DNA from 2 places in the Caldifermentibacillus hisashii genome. Region 2 is predicted to be linked to the other one. Evidence: a T-box and tRNA genes for the amino acid it is inferred to sense, from the RefSeq annotation. Region 2 holds a T-box; the other holds one or more tRNA genes.
What was found. A T-box is a leader RNA that pairs with one kind of tRNA and senses whether it is charged. The one in region 2 lies ahead of NSQ14_RS12535 (valine--tRNA ligase), so its partner is inferred to be a tRNA-Val.

Region 1 (15,766 bases), 310 kb from region 2:
TCATGAACAATGATATCTAACTTCATTTCTTTTTCCCTTAACTGCTTCGGTCCGATCCAAGTCATAATGGAAGGAATTAATTCAACACTAATCATAATGAAAACAACACCAGCAATCGCTTCAAAATAAAATCCGGCTCCAACGGCAATTCCTATTCCGGCAGCTCCCCATATGATGGCCGCAGTCGTTAATCCGGATATACTGTCATTTCCCCTTCTTAAAATCGCACCAGCTCCTAAAAAACCGATCCCGGATACAATTTGTGCAGCCAGTCTGAGCGGATCCATTGTTATGTTAACTCCCTGTTGTGCACTAGTAGCCCGATAGGCAGATTCAATCGACACAATGGTTAATAAACAGGAAACAATCGAAATGACTAGTGATGTTTTTAAGCCAATTGGTTTCCGTTTAATCTCTCGCTCTAAACCAATGATTAATCCAAGAATAGCTGTAACTCCTAATTTCACCAATACTTCCCAATGAATATATTCGAGCAATCTTATCCCTTCTTACAATCTAGTAATTTTTTTATTATCATCTATACTATATAATGCTATTATACGAAACAATTTATATGAAAGTAATAAATAAAACATAATTATGAAGAAAATAGGGAGAACAAGTATGGAAAAACCAAAAGTAAACCCATATATATTTGTCATTATTGGAGTATTATCCGTATCAACGTCGGCCATTTTTGTTAAATTTTCAACAGCCCCTTCAGGTGTTATTGCGTTTTATCGATTGTTTTTCACCGTGCTAATAATGTTGCCAATATATCTTATAAAATACGTTAAAGAGCTAAGAAATATGACAAAAAAGGACTACATATTATCAACCATAGCCGGTGTTTTTCTTGCGTTTCATTTCATCCTTTGGTTTGAATCTTTGGACTATACTTCAGTTGCGAGTTCTACTGTATTAGTAACATTACAACCATTATTTTCGTTTTTTGGAACGTATTTGCTTTTTAAAGAACCAATATCAGTAAAAACAATTTTTAGTGCTGTTGTCGCAATTTCTGGAAGTGTTATGATTAGTTGGGGAGATTTTTATTTAAATGAAAAAGCATTGATTGGTGACATATTGGCACTTATAGCCTGTGCATTGATCACTGCCTATTTGTTAATTGGTCAAGCGGTTCGAAAAAGAATTTCTGTGGTATCCTATACATTTGTTGTTTATTTTATGAGCACTGTAGCACTTTTACTATATGTAATGATAAAGAAAGAACCGCTCTACCCATATCCAACAACAGATTGGATTTATTTTTTGTTATTGGCGATATTTCCAAATTTGCTTGGTCATTCATTATTCAACTTAGCACTAAAATGGGTAAGTACGAATATTATATCGATGGCTATTTTATTTGAACCGGTTGGAGCGGCCATACTGGCTTATATACTAATTGGTGAAAAACTTATCTGGACACAATGGGTAGGTGGATTCATTGTGATAAGTGGATTAATCATTTTTTCATTAGGCTCTGCTAAAAGTAAAAGTAACCAAATGTAAATAATGCTCTTACTTAGCCCTTTTACTGATTGAAGCAAATTGAAAGCACGAAAAATTTTTACAACCATGAAAAAACCATTTTCATCCTCTATGGTGCAGCCTGGCGATACATGGGTGACTATCATGTATTTGAAAGGATTATGGAAGCAGAAACCTCCAATATTCGATTTTGCCAATAAAGAATTTGTGGTTTTCGAAAAACACAAGTGGTCATCTTTGGAATCCTTCTTATTTAATGTAAGAGAGATTTAAGCTCACCAATAAATTTTGAAGGTAATTGTAAAAATGAACGTCTATAATGTGACAAATTGCAATGGAAGGAATATATCGTATCTAATTCGTAAAAAAAAGATTAGATTTTAGTGTATGCTGAGACTTTCATTTATAATAGGATTATGTCAGGCAAGGAAGTAAACTACTTTAAGAGTAAAAAAGTAATTTCAAAATAATTCTAGGTTAATTCTAACACTAACATTAACTCTAAAAAATAATTTTAGAATAATTTATTGACATATAGATTTGCCGGTGATATAATAAATCTTGTCGTTAAGAAAGTAGTTGATTTCAAAATCAATTGACTTTCGGATTGAGTGATGATAATATAGATGAGTCACTTTAGAATGTCGGCTTACAAAAGTTTTTTTGTTAGTATCTTAAAAGTTGCTTTTCTAATCTTTTTGCTTTTGTAAAAAAGCAGTTGACAAATTGAAGAAAATTGGTTAGAATAAGTAAGTCGATTTTGGTTTTGAACCTTGAAAACTGAACAAGACAAAGCGTTTTAATAAACCATTTAAGTCAGTTTTAATTTTGAGCAATCAACTCTTTTTTGGAGAGTTTGATCCTGGCTCAGGACGAACGCTGGCGGCGTGCCTAATACATGCAAGTCGAGCGAACCAATAAGAAGCTTGCTTTTTGTTGGTTAGCGGCGGACGGGTGAGTAACACGTGGGTAACCTGCCTGTAAGACCGGGATAACTCCGGGAAACCGGTGCTAATACCGGATAGATTATCTTTCCGCCTGGAGAGATAAGGAAAGATGGCTATTGCCATCACTTACAGATGGGCCCGCGGCGCATTAGCTAGTTGGTGAGGTAACGGCTCACCAAGGCGACGATGCGTAGCCGACCTGAGAGGGTGATCGGCCACACTGGGACTGAGACACGGCCCAGACTCCTACGGGAGGCAGCAGTAGGGAATCTTCCGCAATGGACGAAAGTCTGACGGAGCAACGCCGCGTGAGCGAAGAAGGTCTTCGGATCGTAAAGCTCTGTTGTTAGGGAAGAACAAGTATCGGAGGAAATGCCGGTACCTTGACGGTACCTGACGAGAAAGCCACGGCTAACTACGTGCCAGCAGCCGCGGTAATACGTAGGTGGCAAGCGTTGTCCGGATTTATTGGGCGTAAAGCGCGCGCAGGCGGTCCTTTAAGTCTGATGTGAAATCTTGCGGCTCAACCGCAAGCGGTCATTGGAAACTGGGGGACTTGAGTGCAGAAGAGGAAAGCGGAATTCCACGTGTAGCGGTGAAATGCGTAGAGATGTGGAGGAACACCAGTGGCGAAGGCGGCTTTCTGGTCTGTAACTGACGCTGAGGCGCGAAAGCGTGGGGAGCAAACAGGATTAGATACCCTGGTAGTCCACGCCGTAAACGATGAGTGCTAAGTGTTGGAGGGTTTCCGCCTTTCAGTGCTGCAGCTAACGCATTAAGCACTCCGCCTGGGGAGTACGGTCGCAAGACTGAAACTCAAAGGAATTGACGGGGGCCCGCACAAGCGGTGGAGCATGTGGTTTAATTCGAAGCAACGCGAAGAACCTTACCAGGTCTTGACATCTCCTGACCGCCCTGGAGACAGGGTCTTCCCTTCGGGGACAGGATGACAGGTGGTGCATGGTTGTCGTCAGCTCGTGTCGTGAGATGTTGGGTTAAGTCCCGCAACGAGCGCAACCCTTGGTTCTAGTTGCCAGCATTCAGTTGGGCACTCTAGAGCGACTGCCGGCGACAAGTCGGAGGAAGGTGGGGATGACGTCAAATCATCATGCCCCTTATGACCTGGGCTACACACGTGCTACAATGGATGGTACAAAGGGCAGCGAAGCGGCGACGCATAAGCGAATCCCAGAAAACCATTCTCAGTTCGGATTGCAGGCTGCAACTCGCCTGCATGAAGCCGGAATCGCTAGTAATCGCGGATCAGCATGCCGCGGTGAATACGTTCCCGGGCCTTGTACACACCGCCCGTCACACCACGAGAGTTTGTAACACCCGAAGTCGGTGAGGTAACCGTAAGGAGCCAGCCGCCGAAGGTGGGACAGATGATTGGGGTGAAGTCGTAACAAGGTAGCCGTATCGGAAGGTGCGGCTGGATCACCTCCTTTCTAAGGAAAACGAAAGGCTGAGGCGACTCAAGTAAAATCACAGATTTTACTTTGCGAGGTAATGCTGACGAAGCATTCCTTATGCCCAGCGACGTACGGACTGGACTGAATCCGCAGGAGATAAAGGAAACACAATGAGGCGTTAGCCGAATTGATGTTGACTTATCGTACGGAGGATGAAGGAAGTCTCGCTAGTCGCTAGGAGCCGAAGCTAGACAATTTATGGAACACACGTAAACGTGTGACAAACGTCTTTGTCTTGTCAGTTTTGAGGGTTCAATACTCTCAATCATTATTCGTTCTTTGAAAACTAGATAACAATGTAAGGCGAAAAGAAAAGCTGAGGCGACTGCTCAGCGACGTACAAACTGGAACACGCCGCAATGAGATAAAGGAAACACGACGAGGTAACGAGTCGATGTTGACTTATCGTAGTGGAGGCGGGTGAAGTTTGCTAGTCGCTAGAAGCCGAAGCTAGACAAATAAACCGAGTAAAAATGTTTACGGAAATGATGATCGCTCATCATGGAAGTAACAAAATCTTTTTAATCAAAAAGATGGATTTAAAGCTAACGAAGTCATTCGAAGCTTATTCATCAGAAGAGACGAATTAGAAGCAAGGAGTTCGAGGAGACGAGCTTTCGAACAGCGGAATGTACGTTTAAAGGGTACATGAGCAGTGGAGAAAGGGAAGTCGACGAAGAAATCCGCCGCTTATCATTCGTCGAAGGTTAAGTTAGAAAGGGCGCACGGTGGATGCCTTGGCACTAGGAGCCGATGAAGGACGGGACTAACACCGATATGCTTCGGGGAGCTGTAAGTAAGCTTTGATCCGGAGATTTCCGAATGGGGAAACCCCCTCTTCGTAATGGAAGAGGATCCTTATCTGAATTCATAGGGTAAGGAAGGCACACCCAGGGAACTGAAACATCTAAGTACCTGGAGGAAGAGAAAGAAATTTCGATTCCCTGAGTAGCGGCGAGCGAAACGGGAAGAGCCCAAACCAAGAGGCTTGCCTCTTGGGGTTGTAGGACACTCAATACGGAGTGATAAAAGAACGGAGTAGATGAAGCGATCTGGAAAGGTCCGTCAGAGAAGGTAACAACCCTGTAATTGAAACTCTCGTTCTCTCCTGAGTGGATCCTGAGTACGGCGGAACACGTGAAATTCCGTCGGAAGCTGGGAGGACCATCTCCCAAGGCTAAATACTCCCTAGTGACCGATAGTGAACCAGTACCGTGAGGGAAAGGTGAAAAGTACCCCGGAAGGGGAGTGAAAGAGTACCTGAAACCGTGTGCTTACAAGTAGTCAGAGCACAATTATGTGTGATGGCGTGCCTTTTGTAGAATGAACCGGCGAGTTACGATCCTATGCAAGGTTAAAGTGGAAACTGGAGCCGTAGCGAAAGCGAGTCTGAATAGGGCGAATAAGTATAGGGTCGTAGACCCGAAACCAGGTGATCTACCCATGTCCAGGGTGAAGGTAAGGTAACACTTACTGGAGGCCCGGACCCACGCACGTTGAAAAGTGCGGGGATGAGGTGTGGGTAGCGGAGAAATTCCAATCGAACTTGGAGATAGCTGGTTCTCTCCGAAATAGCTTTAGGGCTAGCCTCAAGATAAGAGTATTGGAGGTAGAGCACTGTTTGGACTAGGGGCTCTCATCGGGTTACCGAATTCAGATAAACTCCGAATGCCAAATACTTATGCTTGGGAGTCAGACTACGAGTGCTAAGATCCGTGGTCAAAAGGGAAACAGCCCAGACCGCCAGTTAAGGTCCCAAAGTATACGTTAAGTGGAAAAGGATGTGGAGTTGCATAGACAACCAGGATGTTGGCTTAGAAGCAGCCACCATTTAAAGAGTGCGTAATAGCTCACTGGTCGAGTGACTCTGCGCCGAAAATGTACCGGGGCTAAACGTATCACCGAAACTGCGGATAGACTCTGTTAGAGTCTATGGTAGGAGAGCGTTCTAAATGCGTAGAAGCTAGACCGAGAGGACTGGTGGAGCGTTTAGAAGTGAGAATGCCGGTATGAGTAGCGAAAGATGGGTGAGAATCCCATCCACCGAATGCCTAAGGTTTCCTGAGGAAGGCTCGTCCGCTCAGGGTTAGTCGGGACCTAAGCTGAGGCCGAAAGGCGTAGGCGATGGACAACAGGTTGATATTCCTGTACCACCTATGGATTCGTTTGAGTGATGGAGTGACGCAGGAGGATAGGGTAAGCGCGGCGCTGGTCGTCCGCGTCCAAGCAATAAGAGGGGTCGTGAGGCAAATCCTTATGACCATAACCTCAAGTTGTGATTGGCGAGGGAAATTTAAGTACCGAAGTTCCTGATTTCACACTGCCAAGAAAAGCTTCTAGCGAGAATCCGGGTGCCCGTACCGCAAACCGACACAGGTAGGCGAGGAGAGAATCCTAAGGTGAGCGAGAGAACTCTCGTTAAGGAACTCGGCAAAATGACCCCGTAACTTCGGGAGAAGGGGTGCTCTTGTGGGTGTAAGCCCGCGAGAGCCGCAGTGAATAGGCCCAGGCGACTGTTTAGCAAAAACACAGGTCTCTGCAAAGCCGAAAAGGCGAAGTATAGGGGCTGACGCCTGCCCGGTGCTGGAAGGTTAAGAGGAGAGGTTAGCTTGAAGCGAAGCTTCGAATTGAAGCCCCAGTAAACGGCGGCCGTAACTATAACGGTCCTAAGGTAGCGAAATTCCTTGTCGGGTAAGTTCCGACCCGCACGAAAGGCGTAACGATCTGGGCACTGTCTCAACGAGAGACTCGGTGAAATTATAGTACCTGTGAAGATGCAGGTTACCCGCGACAGGACGGAAAGACCCCGTGGAGCTTTACTGTAGCCTGATATTGAATTTTGGTATAGCTTGTACAGGATAGGTAGGAGCCGGAGAAGTGGGAGCGCCAGCTTCCATGGAGGCGACCTTGGGATACTACCCTGGCTGTATTGAAATTCTAACCCGCAAGCCTTAGCGGCTTGGGAGACAGTGTCAGGTGGGCAGTTTGACTGGGGCGGTCGCCTCCTAAAAGGTAACGGAGGCGCCCAAAGGTTCCCTCAGAATGGTTGGAAATCATTCGCAGAGTGTAAAGGCACAAGGGAGCTTGACTGCGAGACCTACAAGTCGAGCAGGGACGAAAGTCGGGCTTAGTGATCCGGTGGTTCCGCATGGAAGGGCCATCGCTCAACGGATAAAAGCTACCCCGGGGATAACAGGCTTATCTCCCCCAAGAGTCCACATCGACGGGGAGGTTTGGCACCTCGATGTCGGCTCATCGCATCCTGGGGCTGTAGTCGGTCCCAAGGGTTGGGCTGTTCGCCCATTAAAGCGGTACGCGAGCTGGGTTCAGAACGTCGTGAGACAGTTCGGTCCCTATCCGTCGTGGGCGCAGGAAATTTGAGAGGAGCTGTCCTTAGTACGAGAGGACCGGGATGGACGCACCGCTGGTGTACCAGTTGTCTTGCCAAAGGCATCGCTGGGTAGCTATGTGCGGAAGGGATAAGTGCTGAAAGCATCTAAGCATGAAGCCCCCCTCGAGATGAAATTTCCCATTCCTTTATGGAAGTAAGAACCCTTGAAGATGACAAGGTTGATAGGTCCGAGGTGGAAGCACGGTGACGTGTGGAGCTGACGGATACTAATCGTTCGAGGACTTAACCTATTAGAAATGCTGAGGCGACTCAAGTAAAATCACAGATTTTACTTTGCGAGGTAATGCTGACGAAGCATTCCTTATGCTCAGCGACGTACGCACTGGAGCACTCAGAAATGAGAGCAGAGTTACTTCTCTGAATTTGCATCGCACGAAGAAAATGCGAATGCATTTTCGAGGAAAAGGAAACACGGCGAAGTAATGAGCCGATGTTGACTTATCGTAGTGAGTGAGTGTGAAGTGGCGCTAGTCGCTAGGAGCCGAAGCAAGACAGATAAGAACGTTACTCGGAAAATTGCCTTACGTTATCTAGTTTTGAGAGAATGAAAAATTCTCTTGCAAAATGATAAAGAACATATTATAATACATATTGTTGTTTTACTTATGGTCTGGTAATAATGGCGAGAAGGTTACACCCGTTCCCATCCCGAACACGGAAGTTAAGCTTCTCAGCGCCGATGGTAGTGAAGGCTTTGCCTTTGCGAGAGTAGGACGTTGCCAGGCATTGGAGGTTTAGCTCAGCTGGGAGAGCACTTGCCTTACAAGCAAGGGGTCGGCGGTTCGATCCCGTCAACCTCCATTATAATATTATGCCGGCCTAGCTCAATTGGTAGAGCAACTGACTTGTAATCAGTAGGTTGGGGGTTCAAGTCCTCTGGCCGGCACCATATGGACAAGTTTTAGAAATGAGCCATTAGCTCAGTCGGTAGAGCATCTGACTTTTAATCAGAGGGTCGGAGGTTCGAATCCTCCATGGCTCACCATTTGCGGGTGTGGCGGAATTGGCAGACGCACCAGACTTAGGATCTGGCGCCGTAAGGCGTGGGGGTTCGACTCCCTTCACCCGCATGTCTATTAATTTATGCGGAAGTAGTTCAGTGGTAGAACACCACCTTGCCAAGGTGGGGGTCGCGGGTTCGAATCCCGTCTTCCGCTCCAGAATAACGCCGGGGTGGCGGAACTGGCAGACGCACAGGACTTAAAATCCTGCGGTAGGTGACTACCGTACCGGTTCGATTCCGGTCCTCGGCACCATTAAATGCGCCCGTAGCTCAATTGGATAGAGCGTCTGACTACGGATCAGAAGGTTATGGGTTCGACTCCTATCGGGCGCGTTTTTAATACGGGAAGTAGCTCAGCTTGGTAGAGCACATGGTTTGGGACCATGGGGTCGCAGGTTCGAATCCTGTCTTCCCGATAGCAAAAATATGATGGGGCCTTAGCTCAGCTGGGAGAGCGCCTGCTTTGCACGCAGGAGGTCAGCGGTTCGATCCCGCTAGGCTCCACCATTTATTATTTATAATAATTTAATATGGCGGCGTAGCTCAGCTGGCTAGAGCGTACGGTTCATACCCGTGAGGTCGGGGGTTCGATCCCCTCCGCCGCTATTATTTTATGTTTTAAAGTAAATAATAAAATTGACCTTTAGTTTTAGCTGGTTAGTGCAAAGCGTCTTTGACTAAATCTCTTATTATACCCATAAGTTTTTTGGTATGGGTACGAATAAATTTTAGTTATTGAAAATGGAAAATTTTTTAAAACGTATCAATGGACCTTTAGCTCAGCTGGTTAGAGCAGACGGCTCATAACCGTCCGGTCGTAGGTTCGAGTCCTACAAGGTCCACCATATTTGTTTGGAGGAATACCCAAGTCTGGCTGAAGGGATCGGTCTTGAAAACCGACAGGCGGGTTACACCGCGCGGGGGTTCGAATCCCTCTTCCTCCGCCATATATTAATAATTTTATTATCGCGGGGTGGAGCAGTCTGGTAGCTCGTCGGGCTCATAACCCGAAGGTCGTAGGTTCAAATCCTACCCCCGCAATATTGGTCCGGTAGTTCAGCTGGTTAGAATGCCTGCCTGTCACGCAGGAGGTCGCGGGTTCGAGTCCCGTCCGGACCGCCATACCATAACATTAACTATTATGGCTCGGTAGCTCAGTCGGTAGAGCAAAGGACTGAAAATCCTTGTGTCGGCGGTTCGATTCCGTCCCGAGCCACCACTTTGAGCCAACTATTATGGCGGCTATGGCGAAGTGGTTAACGCATCGGATTGTGGCTCCGACATTCGTGGGTTCGATTCCCACTAGTCGCCCTATCTTATATTTGTAGCTTTTCGGAATGGGTTGGTAGAGGAGGAGACATGACGGAAAGCTGTCCAGTCTCAACAATAAAATTAAATAATGCGGGTGTAGTTTAGTGGTAAAACCACAGCCTTCCAAGCTGTTGTCGTGGGTTCGATTCCCATCACCCGCTCCATATTTATGGGCCTGTAGCTCAGCTGGTTAGAGCGCACGCCTGATAAGCGTGAGGTCGATGGTTCAAGTCCATTCAGGCCCATTTTACAAGTATTATAATTATTCCGCAGTAGCTCAGTGGTAGAGCAATCGGCTGTTAACCGATCGGTCGTAGGTTCGAATCCTACCTGCGGAGCCATGGAGAAGTACTCAAGTGGCTGAAGAGGACGGTTTGCTAAACCGTTAGATCGGGTTACCGGTGCGCGGGTTCGAATCCCGCCTTCTCCATTCTAATTTTGTAGGCCCCTTGGTCAAGCGGTTAAGACACCGCCCTTTCACGGCGGTAACACGGGTTCGAATCCCGTAGGGGTCATAAAGTAAAAACCACACATATAAGTTATGTGTGGTTTTTACTTTATTGGAAAGCCCTGAACACTTGTGACTTCAGTTAACTATACTAAAAACCGGCGTACACCATGTTTAATGGGTCCGCCTTTTTGATAAAAATTCAACTATTAATACTAGTTGCCTGCGGGAACAGCACACATATTCGACAAAAGCATAGGCGGCAGCGAAAAAGCTTTTGTAACGAAAGCGATAGCGACAGTCACACGAGCCAAACTAAGCAGGCGTGAGGAAGCGAGCATTGAGGCGGCTCAAGTCCTGCCCTAAGGTGCGCATCCGCTACCGAAACTAAAAATCAACCGAATCTATTCTTTTAGCAATAAAAATTTAGAAGTTGTACTTTTAGGTTTCCAAGGACACTGAATAATCTTCCTCGAATTTGAATGGCACGAAGGAAAAACAAACAAGGTGAGGCAAGACTACTTGAGTGATTTTATGAGTAATCTTCCATACTGTAAACTACTATGAAGCGATGCGACGTGCTGAACATCTTATTACACAACAACCTCTGTATCAGCATCCTTATCTATCCTATTTTTATCTGGGAAAACGAGACTGAACACGATTCCGAAAAATGCTGCAATGAAAAATGTTGTAAAACGGGAAGTAATGATGCTTTCTAGAGGCGTACTAATCCATAAAACAGTTGAAACAAATCCTGAAATAATTGTTGCAATTACTCCAATACTTGAATAACGTTTCCAAAAAAATGTCATAAGAATGGCAGGAGACAACGTACAACCAATCCCTGCCCAAGCCCAGCTGACGACTAGGTACACTAAAGAATCCGAGACAAGAGCAATTACCATACCGACTAAAGCGATAATAATAATGGAAATACGAGATAAAAGAATTAGTTGCTTTTCTGTTAATCGAAGTTTTAAAGTTTTGTGGACAATATCTTCAGTGATGGAACTTGTGATAACCATAATTTGTGAGTTTGCAGTTGAGTTTATAGCAGCTAAAACCCCGGCAAGAATTATTCCTGCTATCCAAGGTGGCATTAACTCCAAAACCATTGTTGGCATCATGGTTTCAACATCTGAAAATGACCCTTGATTATAAAGAGCAATTCCTGCGATCCCGATGGAAAAAGCACCAACATACGCTAAAATTGTCCATACGGTTGCTACAATCGTTCCTTGATTGGCTTCTTTTTCATTTTTTAATGCCATAAAACGGGCACTTAATTGTGGCTGTCCACCTAAAAAGCCGAAAAACCAAGAGAAATTATTAAAAAAGAGAACACCTATGGCAAATCCGGATAAACCTCCAAACCAAGCATCAAAGGAATCACCTGCTCTTAGTAGTGAATCAGTAACAGAGATGTCATTTGCTACAATATGGGTAAATGCAACAATCGGTAGCCCAACCAACGTAACAATCATCATTAGGCTTTGAATCATATCTGTCCAGACCACTGAAATAAAGCCGCCGGAAAAAGATGTAAATATAATAACAGCACAAGATAATACAACACCAACAATAATTGGCAAATTGAAAGTTGTAAAAAGAATCTTACCTGCCCCAGCCATTTGAGCGCCAATATAAAAAATCATTAAGCCAACGATTAACAAACTTGCTAACCAGCGAATGACATTTGCTTTTTGTCCAAAGCGAACCGCCAAATAATCACTAAGAGTTAAGACATCGTATTTTTCAGTTTCTTTCATAAAACGCTTTGCTAAAAAAACCCATGAAAAAATAATTCCGATCGAAATTCCAATTGCTACCCATATACCGGATAAACCGGTCATAAAGACGAAACCTGTATAACCCAGGAGTAACCAAGCAGATTCACCGGTTGCTCTTTCTGAAAACGCCAAGACCCAACCTGGTATTTTTTTCCCTCCTAATAAAAAATCTGATTTCGTTTGTATGCTCTTGCTAAAATAGATACCAATTGTACAAATACCTATACAATACAAAATAAATATAATCAAAATCGTGTTCATAAACTTCCTCCTTAAGGGGTAATTTTTTATAAAAGCGCTTTCATAACCTAATAATATTATTAAACAAACGAATTTTTTCCTAATTAAATCACTTCCTTTCATTAAAAATTATTTCATTATAGTAAATTAAAAAAATTCTAACTTGATTAATAAATTTATAATTAATTTTTGGATAAAAGTCTATAGTTGCATTGCACAAAAAAAAGGAAGGAAAATTATATTTGTAATGGAAGGAAATTTAACACATCAGAAAAATCAAAGAAATCTAATTGTGCAGATTAACTAACTGGCAGGAAATTAAAGCCTAAGGATGCTTTAAATAATATTTTGGAGAAATAGGATAAACTAAACACCGACAAATGTGGAATTCGAAAGTTTTCAGTAAAAACACAATACAAAAAATACAGGATTCATCTAAAAGATAAATCCTGTACTTATTCAATGGGACTAAGTCAATAGCACCTTATTTAATTGAGTTGCAGCATGTACTGCATTCTCATCGTGTAAAATATCTCCCGGTTTGTTTCCTTCACCAATTATGTAACCGGAAAAAGTAATACCCATAAATTCAAAAATATAATTAAACTGTTGAATAAGTGGGAGACCTTTTATAGATGGAGAATCGCCTCCAACGGCAATAACGTATGCCTTCTTGTCAGCCATTATCTCTTTAAACTGGGGATAATCCGCATCTCTGAATGTTTGTGACCACCGATCAATAAATAGCTTCATCGTTGCAGACATACTGTACCAATATATTGGGGTAGAAAAAATAATAATTTCATGTGGCAGAATTTGATCAATGACCGTATGATAATCATCATTTACTTCTTGAAAGTCGGTTTTACTATGGCGTCCGTCTTTAATGGGTTGAATATTGTAATTTCTTAAATAGATTCGTTCGACAGGTAAATGATTCACAGCAATTTCCGTTAATATTTCTGAATTCCCTTGGTTTCTTGTTCCTCCGTATAGAACAGCAATGGACATGTTGTAACCTCCTATTTTTAGCTAATGAAAGTATAAATTTTTCGAATTCTACTTTCCTAACGCATAAGAGCACAAGGAAAGCTTCGTGGGAATACATCGCAACCGAAAAAATTTTATATTTTTTCGGTGAACAAGGAAAGCTTCGTGGGAATACATCGCAACCGAAAAAATTTTATATTTTTTCGGTGAACAAGGAAAGCTTCGTGGGAATACATCGCAACCGAAAAAATTTTATATTTTTTCGGTGAACAAGGAAAGCTTCGCGGGAATACAGCGCAGCCGAAAAAATTTTATATTTTTTCGGTGACTAGAGAAGCTTCGGTAGCATTATCTCGCAAGCGAAAATGTTTTTTCGCTGACTACGGCTTAGCTTTCGCCTAAATGCTCGCATTCACCGAGTTATCTTTAAATAAACATCCTTTTGATTTAACTTAACTACTTTTTTGCTTTGATTTCACAGTTCTTATAGCTAAATATAGTATAACACTATCTCCAAATGATTTTGTATCTAAGGATGTTAGTGCTTCTATCTTTTGCAATCGATAGATGAGCGTGTTTCGATGAATAAACAATTTCTTGGCAGCTTTACTAATATTCATATTGGAATGACAGTATTCGATAAATGTTCTGGCGAGTTCAGGAAAGGAAGTATTCTCCATTAATGGTTTCAGTCGGATCGAGACATCATCTTGAAATTGATCATGTAAATAATGCGGTAACATTGATAATAAGCTTTCCCAATTATAATAACTATAGATTCCAGATTTTATCTTGGAGATCTTGCCAAAACTTAAGATTTTTTCCGCTTCCCGGTAAGAGTGATTGACTTCACCCAAACGACTACGCCAGTTACCTGCTGAAATCCGAATATCAGATATACTCATCGTTTCAAACGTATTAATTAATTTTTTTGCTTGAATTTCAAATTGTTTTAACTCATGAAGAAAATCTTTTTCGTTTGAAAGGGGTTTTAATAAAACAATTTTCTCTGTATATAAAAACGCACATAACGCATCAGTGTCACATTCAAAAGCTTTACATGTATGTTCGAGCAACTGTCTTTTTATATTTTCCCTTCTCATTCTCTCCTCAATGAGTCCGGTATTCCCTATGTCGATCAAGATACAAAAGCGTTTTTTATAATCCTGAATTTGAAACGTATGACAGAATTCTTTAATCTTTACGGGGTCGGGGGTTTCTTCAAACAGAATATATTGAACAAAAGTTTCATAAGTTTGCATTCGTAAATTTTCTGATTGTTTATAAATTGTTTCCTGCCACATCAACTCAACAGATTTCTTAATTAATTGAGCATAAGGCTTAACTTCATTTGGTGGACCAATGATTCCTAAAACACCGATTGTTTTATTGTCAAAAGTTAGTGGTACAGCAATCCCGGGTAAAACATTTTCCATATTTTTTATTTTATTTTCATCAAAAACGACATAAGTATTTTTCTTCAAAACTTCTTTTGAAGGGGGGTGCACAGTACCAATTCGTTCCGGGATTGTCGAACCAATGATGACTCCATCTTTATCACTTAAACTAATTGGAAATGGTAAAATTTGCGATATCGATGAAATAACTTTTTGTGCAAACTGTACTAAATCTTCCATCGAGTATTCCCCCTATAAAGATGTTTTTTATTTATATTAACATTAATTAAAACATTATGTAAATATAAATAAGAGTAAAAATTTTGTGCATATTAACCATAGAATTATTATCTGTTTTTCGCTTAAATGTAGAAAAAGAAGATTAAGAGGGGGAACTATTTTGGGAAAATCGGACATAGTAATTATTGGTGGAGGGGTCATGGGGTCAAGCATTGCATATAATTTACTGAATGACGGATACACAGGGAAAATTACAATCTTTGAGAAGGATCCGACTTATCAATATGCATCCACACCGCGCAGTGCCGGTGGAATAAGACAGTTGTATACAACAGCGATTAACGTACAAATTAGCAGATACAGTTTAAAAAAATATTTAACCTTTGCGGAAGACATGGCAATTGGTAATGAAAAAGCGGAAATTGATTTGAAACAGCGAGGATATCTTCTATTAGGGAATAAGGAAAATATAAATGATTTAAAAATACAACACAAAATTCAGAGTGAAAATGGCGCTCCTTCTGAACTTTTATCAAAAGAAGAACTGCTTTCGATTATTCCGGAATTAAATATTGATGATTTGGAAGGAGGACTATTTTGTCGTGAAGATGGCTATTTAGACCCTTATTCGGTATTACAAGGATATGCACGTAAAACAAGACAACTGGGTGGTCAGTATGTGTACGAAGAAGTGGACACAATTCTTACGGAAGGCAATAAGATTTCAGGGGTCCGACTGAAAAACGGGGTTGTCTACAAATCGCCCATTGTTATTAATGCGGCAGGTGCCTGGGCGTCGACTTTAAGTGAAAAAATCGGACTTCCCATTCCGGTCATTCCATTAAAAAGACAGATTACACAATTTGATATTGCAGTTCCATTAAAAAAGAAACTCCCGTTAACAATTGATGTAACAGGTGTTTATTTTCGCCACGAGGGAGAGCAATTGATTGTTGGTTATGCCGAAGAGGTGGAACCGGGAATAGACTTTACTTGGTCACGTTCACTTTTTTTAGAAC
Region 2 (15,766 bases):
CAAGTTTTTTCAAAGCACAAGAAGCAAATTCGGTTGGCACCGTCTTTAACCAACTTTTTAAACAAGCGATTACCGTGGCGAAAAAAGCCCATACCGAGACGGATATTTCTTCAAATGCCGTTTCTGTCAGTTATGCCGCTGTTGAATTGGCAAAGAAAATTTTTGGTCAATTGCATAATAAACATATTTTAATTATCGGTGCCGGAAAGATGGGGAAAATTACCATTCAAAATTTATTGGGAAGTGGTGCCGGAAAAATCTCCGTTGTCAATCGCACGGTGGAAAAAGCAATGGATCTCGCCAAGGAAATCGGTGGGAAGGCCTATTCGCTTGAATCACTTCCGTCATGTTTGACCGAGGCTGATATTGTTATTAGTTCTACGGGATCGAATCATTATGTCATTCATGCAGAAATGATGGCGACCGTTGAAAAAATGCGGAAAGGGCGACCGATGTTATTTATTGATATTGCTGTGCCGAGAGATATTGATCCGGAAATTGATCAATTCGAATCCGTTTTTCTTTACGATATTGATGATTTGGAAGGAGTCGTTGAAGCAAATTTACAAGAAAGACAGCGTGCTGCTACCAAAATCCAGTCATTTATCACAGATGAGATCGCGATATTTCAAGATTGGGTAAATACATTGGGGGTTGTTCCGCTCATTTCATCTTTACGGGAAAAAGCATTAACTATTCAAGCCGATGTGATGACGAGTTTGGAACGGAAATTGCCTGACTTAACTGAACGGGAACGGAAAATTATCGGTAAACATATGAAAAGCATTATTAATCAAATGTTAAAAGATCCGATTTTACAAATTAAAGAATTGGCTGCCGGTCCTGAAGGTGAACAGGCTTTGCATTATTTTGAGCAAATTTTTCAATTAGAAGCACACAAAGAAAAACAAATGGAAGAATCTCAACATAAGCGCATCGATGAAAGAAAAACAAGATCGCTTGAGAGCTATGTGAACGGTTGATGAGATGTAAGTGAGGTTACCCTTATGGGAGAAAACATGTTGATGAAATTGCATGAAGGGATGGTCATTCTTTATGCGGCTTCAGTATTGATGTACTTCTATGACTTCCTGCAAACAAACCGTAAAATGAAAAGAATTGGCTTTCTATTGCTTTGTTGTGTCTGGTTCTTGCAAACGGTTTTATTTATTTTTAATATGTACGAGACAGGCCGGTTCCCTATTTTTACGCTAGCGGACGGTTTGTATTTTTATAGTTGGGTGTTAATCACTTGTTCAATTATTTTAAATATTTTTGTTAAAATTGAATTTATCATATTTTTTACCAGTGTACTCGGATTTATGACGATCGTTATTTATACATTTGCACCATCCCACTGGGGTTCTCCGGCATTGGCGGAAAAGTTGGCTTCGGAACTTTTACTTGTTCATATTACGGCATCGCTTGTTGCGTATGCCCTATTTTCATTATCATTTCTATTTTCGTTATTATATATTGTGCAATATCATTTATTGAAACGGAAAAAATGGGGAAGACAATTAATTCGTGCCAATGATTTAGTAAAATTAGAGCAAGTCGCCTATACATTAAATTTGCTGGGCATGCCTGTTTTTTCCATTGGTGTTATACTAGGATTGCAAAGGCTTTATCTAAAAATGCCGGAAATCGGTTTTTTTGATTGGAAAATTATCGGATCATTTTTTGTTATTATCATGTATGCTTGCTTTATTTATTTAAAAACAAGAAAGGAAATGTTCGGGAAAAATTTGGCACTGTGGAATATTGCCTCGTTTTTAATCGTATGGATAAATTTTTTCTTGTTGGGCAGATTATCTGATTTTCATTTTTGGTTAAGTTAGATTGTTTTGCCTTGTAATTTCGTACATCGTTAACATATTACATACTAAGTTTTGAATGATCCATTTCTTTATATATCAGGAGGCTTTTATGCGTAAAATTATTGTCGGTTCAAGACGCAGTAAATTAGCAATGACACAAACCAATTGGGTCATAGATCAGTTGAAAAAGATTGGTGCCCCATTTACTTTTGAACTGAAAGAAATTGTCACAAAGGGTGATGAAATTCTAAATGTTACCTTGTCAAAAGTCGGCGGGAAGGGACTTTTTGTTAAAGAGATTGAGCAGGCAATGTTAAAAAAAGAAATTGATATTGCGGTTCACAGTATGAAAGATATGCCTGCCGTGTTGCCGGACGGACTTGTCATCGGGACCATTCCGGAGCGGGAAGATCCCCGGGATGTGCTTATCTCAAAAGAAAATCGTTCATTACGTGATTTACCGGCCGGTGCCATCGTCGGAACAAGCAGTCTGAGGCGGAAAGCACAAATTTTAAACATCCGGCCGGACCTCGAAATTAAATGGATTCGCGGAAATATTGATACACGATTGAAAAAGCTCGAAACGGAAGAATACGATGCAATTATTTTAGCGGCAGCGGGATTATCACGAATGGGTTGGAAGGCAGAGGTTGTATCCGAATACTTAGAACCAAGTGATTGTATTCCGGCGGTTGGTCAAGGAGCACTGGCCATTGAATGCCGGAAAGATGACGAAGAAATTTTACAATGGTTGGCAAAATTAAATTGTCCAAAAACGAATCGTGCCGTGCAGGCTGAACGAGCTTTCTTGAATAAAATAGGCGGTAGTTGTCAAGTTCCTGTAGGAGGGTATGCAGTGATAAACGCTGAGGATGATGTTGTTTTAAATGCATTTGTCGCTTCCGGTAATGGTAAAACAATTTTTAAGGAAACTGTTGTCGGTAAAGATGCGGTGGCAGTGGGCGAAAAGGCAGGAGAACGGTTAATGGAGCGTGGTGCTGGAAAACTTATCAGTGAAATACTGAAGGAATTGGAATAAAGCATATGTGTTGGGTGATTACAGAAGCGCCCATATTCACGAAATACTGTCACAACTAAATGAAACAGCCGTTCAAAATAGTGCAAAACCTGGTTCAACAGTTTCAATCAGACACGAAGAACAACTCATCATTTTTTTGGAGATGGATGAAATTGACGCTTGACCGATTGGCAAACAAAAAATATTTAATTATGCGTGATTCTTCACAAGCTGTATCGTTAATCGAAGGAATTCGTTCTCTTGGTGGCATTCCATTGCTTGTCCCGTTAATCTCATTCAAAAAAACAAGCTTATCTGAACGGGAACGAAAACTGATGAACGAATTAACAAGTTTTGACTGGCTTATTTTTACGAGTCAAAATGGTGTTCGTTTTTTTATGGCACAGTTGGAAGAGATGGGGTTATCTTTTCCGGAACATGTAAAGGTGGCGGCTGTCGGTACGAAAACACAAAGCAGTTTAGTAAATTATGGTATATCACCGTCTTTCATTCCGAAAAAATTTACCGGTGAAGCATTGGCTGACGAGATGAAGGATTTTATTGAAAAGAATGAACGCATTTGCGTGATAAAAGGAAATCTGGCCAGGGATATTGTCGGTACAGTGCTTCGAAATGTCGGTGCCATTGTCGAGGAAATCATTATTTACGAAACATTTTTACCAGGAGAAAATAAAGAAAAATTGATTGTAACATTGAAAAATAAAGTCGACGTACTAATATTTACCAGTCCTTCAACCGTTAAACATTTTATGAGTATATTAATGGAGAAAAATGAACGCCATCTTCTCGACGGAAAATGGGTCGCTTCGATTGGACCGGTTACCAAAAAAGCGTTAGAAGATTACGGGATTCCTGTTCATATTTGTCCCGACATATATACCGTCGATCAATTGCTTGAAGAGATGAAGGTGTTTTTTGGAAAGAAATGTTAAGAAATAAATACAACGGTATAATGTAAAAAATAAGGTCGAATTGAACTTTTCCTATAAAAATTTTTAGATGCCAAACGAGCAATGAACACCCGAAGAGCTTGCTTTTGCGTTAAATTTGGATCACACAAACCAAAGTTGCAATGAATTTTCCCGTAAAACTTTTTGAGTGTCAAACAAGTTATCAAATATAAAATTGGAGGCAGTGAAATGAACATAGAAGACTTACAATTTAAGAGACATCGGAGACTAAGACAATCGGCTTTTATGAGAGATTTAGTTCGGGAAAATCATGTTCATACGGATGATTTAATTTATCCGCTATTTATCGTTGAAGGAGAAAAGATAAGAAATCCCATTATTTCAATGCCGGGAATTGAGCAAATTTCTTTAGATTATTTGCCTAGTGAAGTGGATGAACTATTAAGCTTAGGCATAAAGGCCGTTCTTTTATTTGGTGTCCCGAATGAAAAAGATGAAATAGGTTCCGGTGCATTCCATGATCACGGCATTGTTCAGAAAGCTATTAAAACCATTAAACAACATGCTCCGAAAATGCTTGTTGTTGCAGATACATGTTTATGTGAATATACCGATCACGGTCATTGCGGTGTAATCATGAACGGTGATGTTGCCAATGATGAGTCACTGGAAATTCATGTGAAAACGGCAATCAGCCAAGCAAGGGCAGGTGCTGATATTATTGCGCCTTCGAATATGATGGATGGTTTTGCCGTTGCAATTCGTAAAGGGTTGGATGAAGCAGGTTTTAAACATGTACCAATCATGTCCTATGCAGTTAAATATGCATCCGCTTTTTACGGTCCGTTCCGTGATGCTGCAGAAAGTGCCCCACAATTTGGCGATCGGAAAACATATCAAATGGACCCTGCCAATCGTCGGGAAGCTTTAAGAGAAGCCCATTCGGATCTTTCGGAAGGGGCTGATTTCTTAATCGTCAAGCCGGGCATGCCATATTTGGATATTATCCGTGATGTCCGCAATGAGTTTAATGTTCCGATAGTTGCTTACAATGTCAGCGGGGAGTATTCAATGGTTAAAGCAGCTGCCTTGAACGGTTGGATTGACGAAAAGAAAATTGTCATGGAAATGCACACCGCATTCAAAAGGGCAGGTGCGGATTTAATTATCACCTATTTTGCGAAGGACATTGCCAAATGGCTGAATGAAGAAAAATAATAGCACTTAAATGATGTATGCTCTTCATAAACATATAGAGAAAAGAGGGATAGTATGCGTTCATTCGAAAAATCGATAAAAGCATTTCAAGAGGCAGTACAGTTAATGCCGGGGGGAGTTAACAGCCCGGTGCGTGCCTTTAAAGCTGTTGATATGAATCCGATTTTTATGGAAAGCGGAAAAGGCTCGAAAATTTACGATATCGACGGGAATGAATATATTGATTATGTTCTTTCATGGGGACCATTAATTTTAGGCCATGCGAATCGTCAAGTTGTTGAAGCATTGAAAAAAGTAGTCGAGTCCGGGACAAGCTTCGGTGCTCCGACATTAATCGAAAATAAATTGGCAGAACTGGTTAAGGAGCGGGTACCATCCATTGAAATTATTCGTATGGTAAATTCCGGTACAGAAGCAACGATGTCCGCATTACGGTTGGCACGAGGATATACGGGGAGAAGTAAGATTTTAAAATTTGAAGGCTGTTATCACGGGCATGGTGATTCCTTATTAATTAAAGCCGGCTCAGGTGTAGCAACACTTGGACTTCCCGATAGCCCGGGCGTTCCTGAAGGCATTGCAAAAAACACAATAACTGTTCCATATAATGATTTGGACGGGGTTAAAACGGCCTTTGAAAAATTTGGCGAGGATATTGCAGCAATCATTGTTGAACCAATTGCCGGAAATATGGGTGTTGTTCCTCCGTTACCTGGTTTTTTGGAAGGATTACGTGAAATGACCGAGCAATACGGCGCCCTGCTTATTTTTGACGAGGTCATGACAGGCTTCCGGGCCGATTATCATTGTGCCCAAGGTTATTTTAACATTCAACCTGATTTAACTTGTTTAGGGAAGGTAATCGGTGGCGGGCTTCCGGTTGGTGCTTACGGCGGGAAAGCAGAAATCATGGAAAAAGTTGCTCCAAGTGGTCCGGTCTATCAAGCAGGCACGTTATCCGGCAACCCTTTGGCAATGACGGCCGGTTATGAAACATTGAAACAGTTAAAACCCGAACACTATGATGAATTTAAACGAAAAGGGGATATGTTGGAAGCCGGTTATCGTCAAGCAGCAGAAACATACGGGATTCCACTGACTGTCAATCGGGCCGGCTCGATGATCGGGGTCTTTTTTACCAATGAACAAGTGATTAACTATGATACAGCAAAAACATCCAATCTCGATTATTTTGCAACGTATTATCGGGAAATGGCATTGCAAGGTGTGTTTTTACCGCCATCCCAATTTGAAGGATTGTTTATTTCTACCGTTCATTCGGATGAGGATATAGAAAAAACCATTCAAGCTGCAGAAAATGCTTTTCGAAAAATAAAAGAAATGAATTAAAACTTGGAATGACGTACAGTGATCTTGTTAGCGGGGAGGCTCGGGATCAGTCTGTACGTCATTTTCCAACTTTGAATCACCTATTGATTTTGGACCTATTCTTTTATGGAAACATAAAATAATATTTCGGCTTCTTCTACAAGTGAAGTCCCTTTCTATTTTTCCACATTGCTTGATTCCAAAATGCTTGACGTATTCTTAAAAGCTTTTCCAGTTGTTCTTCCACAAAAGTAACTTTTTTAAGCATATTTCATCCACTTTTTTCATAACTTGTAATGATATGAGTAGAATAATAGCTCCTTATTCACGTTATCTCAAAACACGATTATTTTTGTTTATCCTAATAAACAAATTTCATCTTCACCAGTGAGTTTCTGAAAATCCACAGTTAGATTCGTAAGGGGGGAAGTATGTTGACTGATAATAATCAACCGGCAGCCATTAAATTTTCTTTGGATGAAACAGTGTGGTTTCGAAAGGGAGAAGAGATTGGAGAATTATACAATTTAGCATTAGAGCCAAATGTTACCATCCAAGATTTGAATCACTTTATTTCCATCCGTGGATCATTAAAAATGTACGGAGAATATAAAAAATCAGAAGCTGAAATAAATGATGAAGAAGATCGTATTTATTTTTCAGGGCAAAAATATGTTACCGTACTCGACGCAAGAGAAGAAGGAATATCAGAATTTCATTTTGATTTTCCCGTTGATATTACCGTACCGAGAGAGAAAGTAAGCAGTATAGAAGACTTAGATGTCCTTATTGAATTTTTTGATTACTCAATTCCTGAAAAAGACTGCTTAAAATTGTCAACGAATGTCGCAATTACAGGAATTGCCGCAGATGCATCCGCATACGAACGAAAAGATATTTTGTCAAGTAGTGAAGAAGGCATCCCGGCATTATCTGAAGATCCATTAGCTGATAAAGACCGATTATTTCCGGTTTCAAACGATTTTTTCATCGATAAAATTGATGACGACAGCACATTCTCAGTAGAGGCTAAAAAAGTAGAGGACCGAGATGAAGAGCCTGAAGAAAATATCCAAATCCAGATTCAATTTACTTCCACTATGGATAAACTGGAAAAAATTGAAAAGAAACGAGTAGAGGCTGACCAAGCAACTTTATCGACAAATACAAATGAAAAACAGTTTGAGCCTGATCATCTTTTAGTAGAATCGGGGGGATTGGAAAACGAGCCGGAAGCTAGTCACATTATAGAAGAGACGGAAAATATACCTGAAGCCGGTCGCATAGAAGAGGAGTTGGGGAACGTACCTGAAGCCGGTCGCATAGAAGAGGAGTCTGGAAACAATTTAGAAGTCAATCGCATAAAAGTGGTGCCGGAAGCCGGACGCCAGAAAGCAGAACCTGAAAAATTAGAAAAGAAACCTGAAATTAGTCCATGGTTAAAGGATTCAGAGCATGTTCCTGAAGTCGGTCCGCTTCTAACTAATTCGTCCCCAAAGGATAACGACCGTAATACTGATCCAGTTTTAAATGACTTGGATAATGAAAACCAAGTAGCAGTGGAAAGAAATGAAACGAAAGCTGTGAATACAGAGGCAAAATTGGAAAATGAGATCGAAGTCAGTGGCGAACTGTCAAAAAGGGACAATGAACCGGTAGAGGAGCCGAAAACAAGAGCAGATCTTAATCAACAAATAGAGACTGTAGCAGTGGAGACAAGTGTTCAGGAATCGGCTGAACAACAAGATTTTGCTGATATTACGATTGAGGAAGTTCAGGCAGAAGAGGATCACGAAGCCCATCGAACCGAGAAAAACATAAATTATCAGCCGCAAGAAACAAATCAGGATGAAAAATCCATCTCACTCACTGAATTTTTTGGAAGAAAAGATGAAAATCGAGCAGTTCGGATGAAAATTTATATTGTTCAAGCGAGAGATACATTAAGTTTGATTGCCGAAAAATATGACGTCTCGGTTTCCCAACTGTTGCGAACAAATCACCTGGAATCAAATCAGGATGTCTATGAAGGACAAATACTTTACATCCCCACCAATACACATAAAATACATTCGTTATAACGAATTGAACTAACCGAGGAACCAGCCGAACTATAACAATGAAAAATACCATATCCCAATCACTTTATGTAAAAGTGACGTAACAAAGAAAACGGGTACGAAACCCGTTTTTTATATGCATTGAGGTGAAAAAATGAGAGTCTACGAAATTTTAAAAGAATATCAAATTCAACCGAGACATTTGGAAAAGATTGGAAAAGTATATAAAGTATTTAGTAGAAACAATGTGTTTGCATTAAAAGAAACCGAAGTAACTAAGGGAAAAAATTTATTTTCCATCTACCCTTTTTTATACCATAAAGGGTTTTATCGTTTCGTTCCTCTTTATCCGGCAAAAAACGGGCAATATATGATTTTAAGAGATCAAAAGCTGTATTACTTAATGCCTTGGTTAGGTAGCGAGTCAAGACCGGTTGAAACCAATCATGCAAGAAAAATGTTTCGGGAACTTGCCAGACTTCATCTTTTGACATCACAAGAAATGGAAATGGACCAGACAAATATCGAGGACCATTTTGAGCGAACTAGTGGACAATGGAATAAAGAAATGCAATATCTTGACAGTTGGATTGAACAGTGTGAGCAAAAATGGTATATGTCTCCTTTTGAATGGGAATTTGTCCAATATTATCATGAATTTCAAAAAGCCTATGAATATGCACTTCGAACTCTAAAAATTTGGAAAGATACTATGCTTGAATCAAAGAAAATTCGCACGGTCCTTCTTCACGGTAAAGTTAGCTTGGATCATTTTGTATTTGATGATAAAGGGTACGGGTATTTTATTAATTTTGACGAAAGCCGTATCGGTTCCTCATATCAGGACTTATTGCCGTTTTTATCCAACACATTAAGTACATACCCGATGAACGGTGAAGATTGTATGGAATGGCTGAATATCTATATGAAACACTATCCATTAAAGGAAACGGAACTTTTGCTTATGAAAAGTTATCTTGCCCACCCGGGATTTATGGTTCGGTTATTGAACCGCTATCAAACGAGATTCGCCCCAAACCATGAATTGAAGTATACAAAAAAGATTCAGCAAGCTTATTGGAAACTGAAAAACATCGAAAATATCATCATGAAGCTGGAAATGAAAACAGAATCCTAATATGCCGAGTTGGTGGTACTATTGAATTGGTAGGCGTCACTGTTGAAATCGGAGGTGGTTTGTTGAACTAAGTGGAGTTCCGCTAAATTTTTGTCTAAGTCCTCCTAGGTATTCAGAAAAATTGATATAATAGTATATAATCAAGACAATCACTAAAATCGACATGTTATAACGAAACTGAAACTGAAAAGGAAAGTTGTACAATGACAAGATTCATACCTCTAATGTTCGATTTAAATAACAAAAATATTGTCATAATTGGTGGGGGCCATGTAGCCGAAAGAAGAATTCGTCTATTGCTGGAAAGCGGTGGGAAAATTACTGTGACTAGTCCAAAAATTACCCAGGAAATCCGCAATTATTGGGAACAGGGCAAGGTAAATTGGTTGAAAAAGTATTTTGAACCTAATGATATTTCCAACGCTTTTCTCGTAATTATTGCAACAAATAATCCCCAAGTGAACGAATTGGTTCTTCAATATGCACCAAAAAATACTTTAATCAATGATGCTACAAACGCCTCCAATGGGAATATTCATTTTCCCACGATCATGAATAGAGGACGGTTAACAATAAGTGTTGCAACAAACGGTGCCAGTCCCAAGCTGACAAAGCAAATAAAACAGCAATTGGAAGCCACTTTCCCGGAAAATTACGGAGAATATGTTGATTTTCTATATGAATGTCGGGAACTTTTGAAAAACTCTCCATTGCCAAAAGAAGAGCACCAAAAACTGTTAAAACAACTATTGGATGATGATTTTCACAGTAAAACAAATCAACAACAATTTTTAAGTTGGTTAAAAAATCTCCAAAATAATGAAAAGGGTCAAGGTGATCTTAATTAGGAACCTTGACCTAAAAACTCTTTACTATAAAAAATAATACAAATGACCAGATAAACATATATTTTCTAAAAAATGCAAATACCACTCTAAATTAGTGACTCATTTCACAAAAAATCTATTCAATCATGAATTTGCGTGCACATTTAATACTTGGTGAATTATTTTACAAAAAAAACAGGCAACTCCATCATGAATTTGCTGTTTTACACTGAGTATCGTGATTCATTTCACAATAAAGGCGCTCTATTATAAATTTGCTGTCGCGCACTGAATACGTACCGACTCATTTCACAAAAAAGAAGCCGCTCCATTATCAATTTTCTATTGCACTGAATAGGTATTCATGTATAATAGAGGGAAAATAATAATATTTGAAAGAGTAGAAGCCTTGTTACTTTTCTATTATAAGCAAACGTTTTCAATAAAGTTGTGCCTTTTCTATTAATCGAACAAATAATGACTATACAAAAAAGAAGGTGAAATGTAATGGACAAGATACAGCAAATGTTGTTGGAAGATAGTAAAAAAATAAATTTGATCATGTTTATTACTTTTTCAGTTTCATTAGTTTTGGCTGTTTTGAAGTCAATAGCTTTAAAACAAGGACCGGTAATTACTATATATTCTACTCAATTGATCTCTTTGGCTGTTTTATACATTATTTGTGAAAAAATAGTTAAGAAACACTCTCTATTTCCTTATATAAGTGTTGTTTTGATTGGCATCTTTACATTTATAGGTATTGCGGTTACCGGCGGCGGAATTAATATTATTCTCATCACATTCTTTTTAGCCATTTTTTCGACGATTAGTTCCGGTAAAAATTCGTTTATCCTTGGTTATTCCATAGGATTGTCGATCATGTTAACAATCTTTTTTGTCGGTACAAAAGAAACAGCCGTAATTAAAGAAAACTTTGTTACTATTCTCATACTCTATCTTTTATCAGGACTTTTACTTTATGTACTAATCCACATGAACGCCAGACAGCAATCCGTGATTCGGGAATTGTTGCGGCAGTCAGAAAAACATGGTGAGGAACAAAAGCAACAAAAAGAACGCATTCAAGCCAATATGAATAATATTTTAAAAGAAATGGCCAATGCAAATGAACGGATTCAGAGCAATCAATTGGCTCAAAATGAATTTACTAACAGTTTACAAGAGTTAACAATTGGCAGTCAACAGCAAACCGACCAAATTGCAATGATTTCAAGTCATACAATGGAAAATCTCGAGGTCATGCTAAAGCTGGAAAATATAATGGAAGAACTTTCAACAGAGGCGGATAAAACAGACGAAATCACGTCTCTCGGTGAAAAAAGAGTTTTCATGTTTAAACAAGATGTAATGGAGATTCGAGCATTTATGAACGACTTAAACCAAACATTACTGGATTTAACAAAGAACATTCAAGAAACCAATACATATTCAAATAAAATTAAAGAAATTTCCGAGCAGACAAATTTATTGGCTTTAAATGCCTCCATTGAAGCGGCACGAGCAGGTGAGGCCGGCAAAGGATTCTCGGTTGTTGCCGAAGAAATTCGCAAACTGGCAGAGTCGACAAAAGATACGGTCAATAATATTACCAAAAATCTGCAAAACGTGAATACGAGCAACGAAACGACTTTGAAAAAAATGCAAGCCAGTGAACAAAAGATTACCCACTTGGCAGATTCGTCGGAGGATATTGTCGCTTACTTTCAACAGTTGAAAGAAGTATTTCAAAAATTAAACACTGATTTACTGCACTCAAAAGAAATGACAAATGAAGTAGTGGAAAAAAGTAAAAGTATAGAAACGTATACATCCCAGTTTGCGGGAATTCTTGAAGAAGCGAGTGCCAATCTGGAAGAAATGAGTGCTTCAATTGAAACATTGACGAATGACAATAAAGACATCGCAAATTCAATGAATAGAACAACAATCAGTGCAAAAGAGCTACTAGCTGAATAAAAAAATTGGAAGGGCAAATCGAGGATAATTGGAATTTCTTCTAAAGACGTGAAAAATTGAATTTGGAAGGCCGCCGAGTTTTTACGGCCTATTTCCAAAGAAAATCGAATCGGAAAGGGTGCCTGAATTCACTAACTGCTTTTTTCCTAAGCAAAGAGAGTCGGTTCACTAACGCCTCTTTTCCATTAGTCAGTAAAAATTATGATGTTCAAAAAGTTCGGGGGATGGTTGGCAAATTTCTTCTCGGATTCTCCTTTCACTTATCCCCCTTTTGAACATGCAAATATTATTTGGTAGAGGGCAACAACTTAATATAGGATTCTGAAAAACCAAATTGATTGATTGCCAAACAATTAACAAAAAACACACTTATATCAGATCCATCTGGAAAAGAGCGACAATTAACAAAAAAATTAATAATAAGACGACATCAAAAGTAGTTGGGATGATTAACGTTCGGATTCCTTGGAAAATCGTAAACGGGATAATCAATTGCTTTCCAACTTCCCTGATTGTTCGAGCCCATGATGGCAGTAAATATGGATTGTATTTTCTACGCATGAAACCCCTCCTTTATAACGGTTGTCTACCCAAAAGGAAACAAGACCGCAACCGGACATGAAACGCCTGCAAAAAGTCTTTCTTTAATTCATTCTATGTGAATATAACGGGAAGTTGTTCATATTTTTTTGAGCGAATTTTAAAAAGTGGAAAGAATGTACTTTGTGAAAAATCTGCCTCGGGTGCTGTCCACTGCATTCCAACTAACATAAGCACTTTGGACTTACATGTCGAATACCGGACTATGGGTTTCAAAATCATTTCGTATAATTTTTCCTGAAACCTGTGGAAAAAGAATTGTATAAAAATCATTTCGTATAATTTTTCCTCAAATGGCCGATAATGATTGACGAAATGTCCGTTATTTTTATAGAATAAGTATAAATAAACGAAATGCGTTGAACGGGAAGAGTACAATAGTTAGGCTTTTCAGAGAGAGAACGGTGGTGCGAGTTCTTAAGTGAAACTGTTGGAAGGTCGCCCGGGAGCAGCTTTTGTGAACCCGAAGAGTAGCAAAAGCCGGGAAATCCGTTACTTAGTTGAGTGCCAAATGCATGCTTCTTATGCATTTGTGAATAAAGGTGGTACCGCGAATCAACTCCATTCGTCCTTTAACGAGTGGGGTTTTTTAATTGTCAGGATTTGCAAAAAAATTACATTAAAATGGAGGCATTTAAATGAGTGAACAAACATTCTCGATGCCCACAAAATACGATCCAAATTCAATAGAAAAAGGTCGCTATGAATGGTGGGTAAAGAACAAATTTTTTGAAGCAAAAGATGATGAAACCAAACAACCATATTCCATCGTGATTCCGCCGCCGAATGTGACCGGAAAACTTCACCTTGGGCATGCCTGGGATACAACATTACAAGATATTATTACCCGGATGAAACGAATGCAAGGCTACGATGTATTGTGGCTGCCGGGAATGGATCATGCCGGAATCGCTACACAGGCAAAAGTTGAACAAAAACTGCGTGCGGAAGGGAAATCCCGCTATGATCTTGGCCGGGAAAAGTTTTTGGAAGAAACATGGAAATGGAAAGAGGAATATGCGCAAACAATTCGTCACCAGTGGGCAAAATTAGGGCTTGGTCTCGATTATAGCCGGGAGCGATTTACACTGGATGAAGGTCTTTCCAAAGCGGTTCGTGAAGTTTTTGTTTCTCTTTATAAAAAAGGTCTCATCTACCGCGGAGAATATATTATCAACTGGGATCCGGTTACGAAAACGGCCCTTTCCGATATTGAAGTTATTTACAAAGATATACAAGGCGCTTTCTATCATTTGCGGTATCCGTTAAAAGACGGTTCCGGCTATATTGAAATTGCAACAACGCGTCCGGAAACGATGCTTGGCGATACGGCCGTTGCGGTTCACCCGGAAGACGAGCGCTATAAACATTTAATTGGCAAAACAATCGTGCTTCCAATCGTCGGTCGCGAAATCCCAATTATTGCCGACGAGTATGTCGATATGGAATTCGGCTCCGGTGCGGTAAAAATAACCCCGGCCCATGATCCGAATGACTTTGAAGTAGGAAATCGCCATAACTTGGAACGGATTCTTGTTATGAATGAAGACGGTACAATGAATGAAAAAGCCGGAAAATATAAAGGCATGGATCGTTTTGAATGCCGCAAACAAATTGTTAAAGACTTACAAGAACAAGGTGTCCTTATCAAAATCGAGGAAATGGTTCACTCCGTCGGTCACTCGGAACGGAGCGGGGCCGTTGTTGAACCATATCTTTCGACCCAATGGTTTGTCAAAATGAAACCACTGGCTGAAGCTGCAATTAAGCTGCAAAAAACGGAAGGAAAAGTGCATTTTGTTCCGGAACGATTTGAAAAAACCTATCTTCATTGGATGGAAAATATTCGTGACTGGTGTATTTCGCGACAACTTTGGTGGGGTCATCGGATTCCTGCTTGGTATCATAAGGAAACCGGGGAAGTATATGTTGGTCATGAAGCCCCGCAAGACGCTGAAAACTGGGAGCAAGACCCGGATGTCCTTGACACTTGGTTCAGCTCGGCATTATGGCCATTTTCAACAATGGGCTGGCCGGATAAGGAAACAGCTGATTTGAAACGCTATTACCCGACCGATGCGCTTGTCACCGGTTATGATATTATTTTCTTCTGGGTATCCCGGATGATTTTCCAAGGGCTTGAATTTACCGGTAAGCGCCCGTTCAAAGATGTTTTAATTCACGGTTTAGTTCGCGATGCAGAAGGTCGGAAAATGAGTAAATCGCTTGGGAACGGTGTTGACCCGATGGATGTTATCGATCAATATGGTGCCGACTCCTTACGTTATTTTCTGGCCACCGGATCATCACCGGGACAAGATTTACGTTACAGTACGGAAAAGGTTGAATCCGTTTGGAATTTTGCCAATAAAATTTGGAATGCATCCCGGTTCGCTTTGATGAATATGGGTGGACTCCCATATGAAGACATTGATTTAAACGGAAAAAAATCTGTAGCGGATGAGTGGATTTTAACCCGACTCAACGAAACGATTGAAACAGTTACCAATCTGGCTGAAAAATATGAATTCGGTGAAGTTGGCCGGGCTTTATACAACTTCATTTGGGATGATTTTTGTGATTGGTATATTGAAATGGCAAAACTTCCATTGTACGGTGAGGATGAAACAGCAAAGAAGACAACTCGCTCCGTTTTAGCCTATGTTTTAGACCAAACGATGCGGTTACTTCATCCATTCATGCCGTTTATTACCGAGGAAATTTGGCAAAATCTCCCACATGAAGGGGAGTCGATTACGGTTGCGGAATGGCCAAAGGTACGACCGGAATTGTCGAACCAAGAAGCAAGCGAACAAATGAAATTACTCGTTGAAATCATCCGTT

Region 1: it encodes a tRNA-Val, which carries the amino acid that the T-box ahead of NSQ14_RS12535 (valine--tRNA ligase) is inferred to sense. The anticodon was not compared.

The regions. Positions count from the first base shown of each region.
Region 1 is NZ_CP155467.1:2,900,045-2,915,810, reverse strand. It holds gene NSQ14_RS14210 (MgtC/SapB family protein) at 1-497, opposite strand, end outside; gene NSQ14_RS14205 (DMT family transporter) at 625-1,515, shown strand; rRNA gene NSQ14_RS14200 (16S ribosomal RNA) at 2,339-3,889, shown strand; rRNA gene NSQ14_RS14195 (23S ribosomal RNA) at 4,619-7,555, shown strand; rRNA gene rrf (5S ribosomal RNA) at 7,935-8,050, shown strand; tRNA gene NSQ14_RS14185 (tRNA-Val) at 8,054-8,126, shown strand; tRNA gene NSQ14_RS14180 (tRNA-Thr) at 8,139-8,214, shown strand; tRNA gene NSQ14_RS14175 (tRNA-Lys) at 8,235-8,310, shown strand; tRNA gene NSQ14_RS14170 (tRNA-Leu) at 8,314-8,395, shown strand; tRNA gene NSQ14_RS14165 (tRNA-Gly) at 8,411-8,485, shown strand; tRNA gene NSQ14_RS14160 (tRNA-Leu) at 8,493-8,581, shown strand; tRNA gene NSQ14_RS14155 (tRNA-Arg) at 8,588-8,661, shown strand; tRNA gene NSQ14_RS14150 (tRNA-Pro) at 8,671-8,744, shown strand; tRNA gene NSQ14_RS14145 (tRNA-Ala) at 8,760-8,835, shown strand; tRNA gene NSQ14_RS14140 (tRNA-Met) at 8,861-8,934, shown strand; tRNA gene NSQ14_RS14135 (tRNA-Ile) at 9,097-9,173, shown strand; tRNA gene NSQ14_RS14130 (tRNA-Ser) at 9,183-9,275, shown strand; tRNA gene NSQ14_RS14125 (tRNA-Met) at 9,296-9,369, shown strand; tRNA gene NSQ14_RS14120 (tRNA-Asp) at 9,374-9,450, shown strand; tRNA gene NSQ14_RS14115 (tRNA-Phe) at 9,472-9,547, shown strand; tRNA gene NSQ14_RS14110 (tRNA-His) at 9,567-9,639, shown strand; tRNA gene NSQ14_RS14105 (tRNA-Gly) at 9,730-9,803, shown strand; tRNA gene NSQ14_RS14100 (tRNA-Ile) at 9,811-9,884, shown strand; tRNA gene NSQ14_RS14095 (tRNA-Asn) at 9,906-9,980, shown strand; tRNA gene NSQ14_RS14090 (tRNA-Ser) at 9,982-10,069, shown strand; tRNA gene NSQ14_RS14085 (tRNA-Glu) at 10,083-10,154, shown strand; gene NSQ14_RS14080 (sodium/proline symporter) at 10,681-12,141, opposite strand; gene NSQ14_RS14075 (flavodoxin family protein) at 12,589-13,131, opposite strand; gene NSQ14_RS14070 (CdaR family transcriptional regulator) at 13,563-14,747, opposite strand; gene NSQ14_RS14065 (NAD(P)/FAD-dependent oxidoreductase) at 14,905-15,766, shown strand, end outside.
Region 2 is NZ_CP155467.1:2,585,080-2,600,845, reverse strand. It holds gene hemA (glutamyl-tRNA reductase) at 1-983, shown strand, start outside; gene ccsA (cytochrome c biogenesis protein CcsA) at 1,008-1,841, shown strand; gene hemC (hydroxymethylbilane synthase) at 1,930-2,859, shown strand; gene NSQ14_RS12575 (uroporphyrinogen-III synthase) at 3,012-3,791, shown strand; gene hemB (porphobilinogen synthase) at 3,999-4,988, shown strand; gene hemL (glutamate-1-semialdehyde 2,1-aminomutase) at 5,043-6,338, shown strand; gene NSQ14_RS12560 (LysM peptidoglycan-binding domain-containing protein) at 6,749-8,398, shown strand; gene ysxE (spore coat protein YsxE) at 8,532-9,515, shown strand; gene NSQ14_RS12550 (NAD(P)-binding protein) at 9,719-10,363, shown strand; gene NSQ14_RS12545 (methyl-accepting chemotaxis protein) at 10,850-12,322, shown strand; gene NSQ14_RS12540 (hypothetical protein) at 12,692-12,883, opposite strand; T-box leader at 13,273-13,498, shown strand; gene NSQ14_RS12535 (valine--tRNA ligase) at 13,561-15,766, shown strand, end outside.